One region of the Sporosarcina sp. YIM B06819 genome, then DNA from elsewhere that is predicted to be linked to it. Evidence: riboswitches for the same ligand, from Rfam matches in the RefSeq annotation. Region 1 holds a riboswitch; the other holds the start of a gene.
What was found. A riboswitch is a leader RNA that binds a small molecule or an ion and turns the genes downstream of it on or off. The one in region 1 is predicted to bind preQ1.

Region 1 (5,139 bases):
TTGAATATCATCCATTGTATGCACTGGTACTTTACTATTTAACAATTGCACATCTGCTGGATTTCTTCTTGAAAATACTCCAACCAATTCCATATCTTTATTTTGGCCAATCGCGTATTCCACTCCGCGCCCTAAATTTCCGTATCCCGCAATACCCACTCTAATTGTCATTGTTCATTTCCCCTTTCACAATTCCTCTATCTTACGATTTTAGCGTTCTGGCAAATGAAAAGCTATCATTATTATCGTTCACAAACTTACCTTTTCCAATCAGGCATAAAAAATGGTAAGGTAGAAGACGGTATATTCAAATGAAAAGAGGCTTCATTATGCGTGGTTTTGTCTATCTGATTGTATTTTTCTCGTTCTTTGACTTATTTTCACAATTACCTGTTATGAGTCCATTCGCATTGTCTCTTGGTGCATCGCCATTTTTAATAGGACTTGCCGTTGGTATGTATTCATTCTCTAACACAATTGGAAATATAATTTCAGGCTTCATGACCGATAAAAAAGGACCCTTTATTATTCTAATGATTGGACTTTTTGCAGCTGCATTATCACTTTTCCTTTATTCTTTCGCAACTGGACCTCTATCATTACTCGCTGTCCGTTTTGTCCATGGATTTATGGAAGGACTGATTGTCCCAGCGGCTTTCACTTTCCTTGCAAATCGTGCAGAAGAATCGAAACGTGGTAAAAGCGTGGCTATTTCCGGGGCATTTGTCGGAATGGCTGCCATCGTTGGCCCAGCCTACGGAGGGATTGTTGCTGCTAAGACAAGTACCCCTTTCATAATGGCTGTCAACGGCGGCATCATGCTTGTGCTAGCCACAGCTGCTTTCTTTGTCCTCCGCTCATTTACATATGTTAGCAAGCATTCTACTAAACGAGGACAGAACTTTAAAGTCAGGTATTTATTTCGTCACCCAGGTATGGTACGTGCATTTGCCGGGGCATTCTTTTTAATGTTTTCACAAGGCGTACTGGCACTTGTGTTGCCACTGAAAGTGGAAGCACTTGGCTTTGATACAAAAACGAGTGGAATGTTACTGAGTACATTTGGTGTTGTCGCCATTCTGATCTTTTTATTGCCCATTAACCGGATTTTTGACCGGGTTCGTCCGATGGTCACGTTAGCTTTCGGTATTTCTTTAATGGGAGTAGCTATGTTATTCCTGAGCCAAATTGAGCAATTAAATTACTTGTACATCGCGATGGCCATTTACGGGTCTGGATTCGCGTTTCTGTTCCCTTCCATCAACTCATTGCTCATCGATTCTTCTTCCGCAGAGTTCCGCGGGAAAGCATATGGCTATTTCTATGCCTTCTTCTCGATGGGTGTCGTTGCAGGTTCTAGTGTTATCGGGTTCCTTGACCTTACCTACAAGGGCGGTTTCATGTTGACGAGCATCATCTTACTGGCAGTTGCCTTATATACATTGCTCGGCATGAAAAAAACTAGGTCTATTGACAAAAGCTCATCGTTAGGTTAATGTCATAAACGAAATGAATACCCTGTTCGGGAGAGGTTCATAGCGACCCTCTATAAAAAACTATGGATGACGAGATTTACGCCATGTGCTTTCGATATGGCTCTTTTATTCGGCACCTATGGACCTCCCTGACAAATTATACGGGAGGTTTTTTTAATTGGCTGGAAGAGATGAAGCAACATTGTCCGACTTAACTTTGCTCGGCAATCAAAACACGAAGTACTTATATGAGTACAACCCTGGAGTACTAGAGTCGGTCGATAGTATGCATGTCAATCGCGATTACTTTGTAAAGTTCAACTGTCCTGAGTTTACATCACTTTGTCCGATGACAGGACAACCGGATTTTGCAACAATCTATATTAGTTTTATTCCAGATAAAAAGCTTGTAGAAAGTAAGTCGCTCAAGCTATATCTGTTTAGTTTCCGCAATCATGGCGATTTTCATGAAGATTGCATCAATATTATTATGAATGATTTGATAAAACTGATTGAACCGCGTTACATAGAAGTATGGGGTAAATTCACACCACGTGGCGGCTTGTCCATCGACCCTTACTGCAACTACGGGGTACCGGGCACAAAATATGAACAAATGGCCGATCACCGGATGATGAATCATGATATGTATCCGGAAACAATCGATAACCGATAAGAGGAGAGATAACAAAATGCTTTATTATTTAAATGGACTTTTCGTCGGGTTATTGATTTTATCTAACATATTGGCGGTAAAATTATTTAGTTTTGGCAGCTGGATTGTCTTACCTGCCGCAGTTATCGTCTATGTGTTCACTTATCCGATTTTAGATGTCATTACAGAAGTATACGGTAAAAAAGCCGCACATCGAACTGTATTAACCGGCTTTCTGACACAACTTTTTGCCATTATTTTTATCTGGATTGCGATTCAATTGCCCGCGGCGTCCTTTTACGAAAATCAACAAGCTTTCGAAACGATTTTCACTGCCGGATTCCGTGTAACGATCGCAAGCCTAGTTGCTTATCTCGTCAGTCAAAATCTTGATGTGCTGATTTTCAATAAACTGAAAAGCCGACACGGTGACAAGAAATTATGGATACGTAACAACGCTTCGACAATGGCTAGTCAACTTGTGGATACAACTATATTCATTACAATCGCGTTTTATGGAATTATGCCACTCGGCGCGTTACTAACTCTTATCGCGACACAATATGCGTTCAAATTTGTCGTGGCCATTTTGGATACACCTATTGTCTATCTACTGGTCTCGATTTGCAGAAAAAAAGAAGCTATACATGGTAGCAAATCAGTTCCTGTACAGATTTATTAACCATTACAAAAAGAGTAGGTGCATGTGCCTACTCTTTTTCATGTTCTTACTATCGTATACGCTTTAATTTCTTGCATAAACGCTTCGCCATAACGTTCCAGTTTGGCCTGTCCGACTCCATTCACCTCGAGGAAATCCTCTTCGGTAACAGGCATTCTCACCGCCATGTCTTGCAAGGATTTATCCGAAAAGACAACGAATGGCGGTACACCTGCGTCTTGTGCCAGTTGGCGCCGCAAGGCACGAAGTTGCTCAAACAATGGATTGTCGGCTGTAATTTGTTTCGTAATGACAGACACTTTGCGATGTACTTTCACGCCTCCCGTTAAGACATCCTTCCCCCGCTCACTAACATAAATAATCGGGAATGGCCCATTTTCGACCCCGAGATAGTTTTCCGAAATAATGAATTCAATGAAATCGGAGATATCTTTTGCACTCCGATCTTTCATCAAGCCATAAGTAGGTAGTTTTTCAAATCCGAATTCGAGCACTTTCTTATTACGGGACCCCGTCAATACTTGCGCGATCATGGTCTTGCCGAAGCGTTGCTTCATGCGGATGACACAGGACAGCACCTTTTGAACGTCTACCGTGACATCTGAACTTTCACGCGTATCGGTACAATTTGCACAACGACCACAATCCACAACATCAGTTTCCCCGAAATACGTAATGATAAATTTCTGCAGACACGCTTCCGTGTGGCAAAAATCAATCATCGACTGTAATTTTTCCAGTTCTGCCGGGATGCGGTTTTCATCCTGGGACTGATCAATCAAGAAACGTTGTGTTTGGACATCCTGTGATGAAAATAATAATGTGCAAGCACTATCCAGTCCATCTCGCCCAGCACGGCCTGCTTCCTGGTAATAACTCTCCATGTTTTTCGGCATTTGGTAGTGAATCACATATCTTATATTAGATTTGTCGATTCCCATACCAAAGGCATTCGTCGCGACCATCACTGTTGCTTCATCCATCAAAAAACGATCTTGCTCGGATTGCCGTTCAACGTCTCCTAAGCCTGCATGATATTTCGCAACGGCTACCCCGCTTTTGCGCAATGTTTCGTGCACAGAATCAACGGCTTTGCGTGTTGCTGCGTAAATGATACCAGCTTCCCCATCATTTTTCTTCACATAGTCTTTGACGAATTTCTCACGGTCCTGCCCTTTAACGACGGAAAAAGTGAGATTGGCCCGTTCAAAGCCAGTCATCACCGTATTCGCTTCACTAATGCCGAGCTGTCGGCAAATATCTTCTCGTACATCTGGTGTCGCAGTTGCCGTCAGTGCCAGGACGACCGGCTTGTCCTCAAATAAAGAAACGATACTACTAATATTGCGATAGCTTGGACGGAAATCATGGCCCCATTGGGAAATACAATGCGCTTCATCGATAGCAATCATCGGAATGTTCATTTGGCGCAACTGATTTTTGAAGGCTGGTGAGTCAAGCCGTTCCGGTGCCACATAGAGCAACTGATACTTGCCTTCCATCGCTAGCTCCATCGTGCCGAAATACTCTTCCGATGATAATGAGCTGTTAATGTAAGCTGCGGGAATGCCTACTTGATGGAGTGCATCGACTTGGTCTTTCATGAGGGAAATAAGCGGTGAAATGACGAGAACGGTCCCTTCCATGACAAGTGCTGGCACTTGGTAACAGACCGATTTCCCGCCTCCTGTAGGCATAACGCATAGGGTATCTTGCCCTTGCATAACCCCACGAATGACTTGCTCCTGCCCCGTTCTAAAGGAAGGATAGCCAAAGTATGTGGTTAAAATGTTTAAAGCTTGTTCGATGTGAATCATCTCCTCGTTCTTTCGTCAAAGAAAAAAGCACCGGGATGGGTGCTTGTTAAGTTAAAAAAGCAATCTTTCTTCGTCACGACTATGTATTTCATTCACCACTAGTAATGAATGAAAACGGTGAAGCACAGCTGGGCTCAAGTTTTCTGTCGCGCGAAGCTCTCCGATATCTTTGACGATAATCCGCATTAAATCATGATCGCGTGTCAACTGAATGACCGTATCTCTCAACTCCGGCTTCTTCGTTGCAACTTCATCGTAAAATCCAGCCTCTTCCGAATCTGCATGTGCAATAATGCGAGTAGTCCAGTAATCTACCAGCGCATCCGCTGCTTTATTAGCCGTTTCTAAATCACCTTTTTTTAAGTAATCCATCATATCATTGGTCTTATCAATTGCTCCAGCTAAGCCACCTTCGTGGATTGCGTGATGGGAAGAAAGTTGTTTTAATGCGGGTCCTGATTTAGGTACTGAATTAGATGCTGTCATTCCAATCATCCTTTCATCATATAA
Region 2 (5,139 bases), on a different contig from region 1:
GGCCAATATATATTCCTCAGCTTTCAATTGCATAACTTGCCCACGTACAATCCTTGCCATACTAATCCAACCAGTAATCGTCATCGCAATAATCATCGTCCACAGTCCCTTTGGCATAACAACCATTAACAATATAACAACTAACAAATAGGGTACAGCATACAAAATATCTGCAATACGCATGAGATATTCATCAACTTTACCGCCGAAAAATCCTGCAATCGCTCCCCAAATAACACCTATGACTAAATCGATTAACGAAGCCATCAGGCCGATAAATAATGATATCTTCGCACCGTACCAAGTTCTCGCAAATACATCCCGTCCAAGATTATCCGTTCCAAACCAATGGTCGAGTGTTGGAGATTTGTTGGCATTCATCAAATTTGTTTTATCATAGCTTTCTCCTGAAATAGGTGTGCCAATAAAAGCCATAATCGCTAACAGAACAATCACAATGACCCCTAAAACGGCTAGTTTGTTTTTTCTGAATCGACGCCAAGCATCCTTCCAATAAGACGTACTTCGGCCCACAATTTTCTCTGCTTCTGCATGATCTATTTCCAATGGTTCAAAATCAGATTTTTCCAGTTGCACCCGTGTCATGATTGTTTAGCCCCCTTTCCGCCTATTTTTATCCGAGGATCAATCAACCCGTAAATAAGATCGACTACCAAAATGGAAACGAGTAAAAGGGCGCTAAAAAATACAGTAGTTCCCATGATAACGGTATAATCCCGATTGGTAATACTGACAACAAATTCATTGCCCAAACCAGGAATGGCAAATATTTTTTCAATGATAAAACTACCTGTTAGAATCCCGGCAACTAATGGCCCCAAGTAGGACACGACTGGTAATATCGCATTGCGCAACGCATGTTTATAAATGACAATACTTTGGGATAAACCTTTTGATTTTGCGGTTTTAATATAATCTGCATTTAACACTTCGAGCATACTTGAACGCATTAACCGTGCGATAAAAGCAAGAGGGGTTGTCGCCAAAGCAACTGCAGGTAATATTGTATGGGCAAATGATTCAAATCGAGCAATTGGTAATGCTTCCAATTTAATCGAGAATATAAACTGTAAAATGGTAGCCATGATAAAACTCGGTACTGAAATGCCCAAAATCGCGATGACCATGACCACATAATCGCCGGACTTATTATGCTTAACAGCAGCGATCGCACCAAACAACACGCCAAATGCTAGGGCAATAAAAATGGCTTCTAGCCCTAAAATAAGCGAGTAGGGAAAACTTCTTTTTATAATATCCGTCACTTGCTGTCCTTCATATTTAAAAGAAGGGCCAAAATCTAATGTAGCAGCATTCACTAAGTATTTAACGTATTGCTCATGCATGGGATCATTCAGCCCATACGCTTCTTTCATTTGCGCTTCAATCGCTGGAGACGTTTTCCGTTCAGATGTAAACGGTCCTCCTGGAGCTAATTGCATAAGTGCAAACGTAATCGTGACAATGAAAAAGAGCGACAGCAATATATAACCGAATTTCTTCAATAAGTATCTAACCATCTGATAACACCTCCGTAATCCATTGTGAACATTCGCTCAGTGGGATAACTTCCTTATGTGTGTACCAAAAAGAGGGGTGACAACAAATCACCCCTATACATCCTATGAAAATCCTTCTAGTACTACTTACTCCTCGATATATCCCCATTTGTACTGAACTAGACCAAGTGGTGATACTTCAACATTTTTAACATACTCTTTATTCGCCCATACGTTAGTGTAATAGTAGACAGGTGATATCGGTAGATCCTCCATAAAGATTGCTTCCGCTTTACGTAACAATTCTTCACGAGCAGCCGGATCTGTTTCGACTCTTGATTGTTTTAACAATGCTTGATAATCGCCATTTTCCCAGTTGGTATAGTTGTTTCCACCAACAGTTTCGAAAATCTCTAAGAAGTTGATGGCATCATTGAAGTCCGCAAGCCACCCCATACGACCAACTTGGAAGTTGCCCGCTCCCATAGAATCAAGATAGACAGCCCACTCCTCATTGTGGAGCTCTACACTGACGCCAAGGTTCTCTTTCCACATATCTTGTACGGCTTGTGCGATGGCACCATGTGCTTCACTTGTGTTATAAGAAAGTTTAACGGGTGGTAATTCCTTTAATCCTAGCTCTTCCAATCCCTTTGCCAAGTATTTCTTCGCTTCTTCTGCATCATTATCATTAAAGTAGCCTTTTGCATTCTCTGCAAAGATAGAAGGTGGTACCAATGCCATCGCCGGTTGTTGTGCGGCTTGCGTAATATTCGTGACAATGCCTTCACGGTTGATGGCCATTGCAAATGCTTTACGAATATTTGCGTTTGTAAATGGCGCTTCTTTTGTGTTAAATGCATAGTAATACACGCCAGCAAGTGTAGAAATATTCAATGAACCATCATTTTTGTATGCCGGAATTGCTGCCAAAGGAATGGAATCTGTTGGTGAACCTAACCAATCCAATTCTCCTTGGTCATACATTTGTTTTGCTGTGTTTTCATCTGCAATCATGAGCATCGTAATCGTTTCAAGTTTAACTGTATCTGCATCCCAGTAATCAGGGTTTTTCTTTAAGACAATAATGTCTTTATGTTTCCATGTGTCCATCAAAAATGGGCCGTTCGTTACATAATTCGCCGATACATCATGTGCCCAATCTTTATTTGCATCCACTACTTGATGATTGACAGGAAAGAACGTATAGAACGCTGTCAATTCAAGGAAGTAAGCTGTTGGCTGTTCCAACTCGACGACCAATGTTTGATCATCCACTACTTTAATACCTATCTCATCTAGCGAACCGCCTTGTTCTTTGGCAGCTTCCGCACCTTTAATCATATACATTTGGTAAGCGTAATCTGTTTCAGCATTTGCTGGATCCAGTACCCATTTCCATGCATACTCAAAGTCTTTCGCTGTTACCGAATCACCATTTGACCATTTTGCATTTGGACGAATTTTGAATGTGTACGTCAATCCGTCTTCAGACATTTCAACCTTTTCAGCCATCGCTTCTTCTACTTTCCCTTGTTGGTTCACACGCATTAAGCCTTCAAATGTTTGATTTAATACCGCACCAGAAGTTGTATCTGTCGCAAGACCCGGGTGCAAAGAAGGTGGCTCTGTCTTAATGTTTACATTTAGTTTCTGTTCTCGGGCTGGCGTTGGTTCTTCTACCTTTTTTGTTTCTTCAGTAGTAGCTTCGGTATTTTCTGTTTTAGCCGGTTCTTCCTTTTCTTTGCTAACCCCTTTTTTTCCTCCATTACAAGCAGCTAGTAATAAACTCATCACAAACACTAAAGCTAAAAGCAAGTACCATCTTTTCGACTTCATAATGAACCCCCTCATATTTTTTCTTGTTCCAGTAAACTGGATTTCTTCTCTCGTAGTACAAGTCATTATATTGCTGATAGTCCAATGAATATTACTAGACTAGAAATATTCTTTGATTCGCGGGCAATACTTCTTTAAAAAGGTTGAAGTGGCGAAGCTACACCTCTAGTAGGTATGCGTTTGAAACATATACAAAGTAAAAAGACTGTGATATGCTGTTATGCAGGCTTTTCGCCACGTGGTTCATCAACCATCCCACGCAAAAAAACTAGGAGGAATTAAATAATGAAAGTCAAAACGTTGGCAACCAGCGGGATTATCGCTGCTTTGTATGTTGCCGTCACTTTACTAGTAGCACCATTCGGATTCACAAATGTGCAATTCCGTATATCGGAGATGTTCAACCATCTCGTTGTCTTTAATAAGAAATTCATTTTCGCTATTGTACTCGGTGTTTTTGTAGCGAATTTATTTTCACCACTTGGATTGTACGACTTGGTTTTTGGAGTAGGTCAATCGCTCATCGCGTTGACGATTACGATTTTCTCTGCGAAATTTATTAGTGGAATCGTCAAGCGGATGTTTTTCAATACAGCCGTGTTCACATTTTTAATGTGTATCATTGCATTTGAACTAAATCTTGCTTTGGAATTGCCGTTCTTATTCACATGGTTAACCGTTGCAGTCGGTGAATTTGTTGTGATGATCATCGGGGTTCCGATCATGCTTGCGTTAAATAAACGACTAAACTTCGAAAAACTTATCTAAACTTTATTCAGTAGGATATAAATCCCTACTGAATAAAGTTAGCGACGTCTGCATGACCTACAAGGAAGGATGCAGTTCAATCCTTCCTCTCTGTAGACCTCAAGCTCAATTCAAAATCTGGACGCAAATACGCCGAGGCGTATTTGAATATCCTCTCTATTTCACTGTTCGCACTTGAGGTAGAGGGGATTTTTTAAGGAGATGCTCCATGTATATAACTATCGAAGAAGCAGCCGAACACTTAGGTATGCCTGTCATACAAATCCAGAAATATGTGCTGGAAGGTCGGATTCGCTCCGTTCATGACGGCGAGCAGTTTTTGATTAATAAAGCCCAATTTGGTCTTTATTTTGAGCAGCTTGAAGCGTTAAAACAGCAAATCGATGACTGGCGCAATGAACCACTTCCTCCAGATCGTGATATCAAGGATGAAGACTGACAACGTACTTGTCCGACAGTATTGCTGTGTTCAAACAGCAGGGAGCTTCGTAAATCGGATAAGTCAAAGGTCCTGAAATGACGATAACTCTACCCAATTGATCGATAAGTTTCTCCAAATGATCGATAACCTTTAGCAATTGATCGTTAATGACTTCGAATTGATCGTTAACCGCTTGTGATTGATCGATAAGTTTTCAATTGATTTCACAACATAAAACAAACCGCCAAAGGAGGATTATCCCTTGGCGGTTTGTTTTATGTTCAACTTATGATATAACAGCTGGTTCGCGTTTGCCGATAATCTGCAAAAAGTCGCCAACCATCGCACTGCCCGTTGGATACATCCCTGCTCCCGGACCGATAAGTGTCAGCGAGCCGAGGTGATCGGTGTCTACAATAATTGCGTTGTCTATGCCATCAACACCGTGTAGTGGATGATCAGAACCAATTAGTACAGGACCTACACTACCCCGCAGTACTCCATTTTCATCAATGCAAATTTCGGCAACATGGCGATAACGTAATTTCCCTTTCGATGCATCTTGCACAGCTTCAGTCGTTACGCCGTCGA

Region 2: linked by a shared signal. The riboswitch ahead of R2B72_RS03275 (QueT transporter family protein) and the one ahead of queF (preQ(1) synthase) in region 1 are both predicted to bind preQ1.

The regions. Positions count from the first base shown of each region.
Region 1 is NZ_JAWLIQ010000001.1:262,445-267,583, reverse strand. It holds gene R2B72_RS01300 (diaminopimelate dehydrogenase) at 1-171, opposite strand, end outside; gene R2B72_RS01295 (MFS transporter) at 330-1,496, shown strand; PreQ1 riboswitch class I at 1,523-1,566, shown strand; gene queF (preQ(1) synthase) at 1,654-2,151, shown strand; gene R2B72_RS01285 (queuosine precursor transporter) at 2,168-2,812, shown strand; gene recQ (DNA helicase RecQ) at 2,851-4,629, opposite strand; gene R2B72_RS01275 (hemerythrin domain-containing protein) at 4,681-5,115, opposite strand.
Region 2 is NZ_JAWLIQ010000005.1:99,264-104,402, reverse strand. It holds gene R2B72_RS03290 (ABC transporter permease) at 1-606, opposite strand, end outside; gene R2B72_RS03285 (ABC transporter permease) at 603-1,541, opposite strand; gene R2B72_RS03280 (peptide ABC transporter substrate-binding protein) at 1,668-3,359, opposite strand; PreQ1 riboswitch class I at 3,592-3,637, shown strand; gene R2B72_RS03275 (QueT transporter family protein) at 3,645-4,127, shown strand; gene R2B72_RS03270 (excisionase family DNA-binding protein) at 4,336-4,566, shown strand; gene R2B72_RS03265 (homoserine dehydrogenase) at 4,835-5,139, opposite strand, start outside.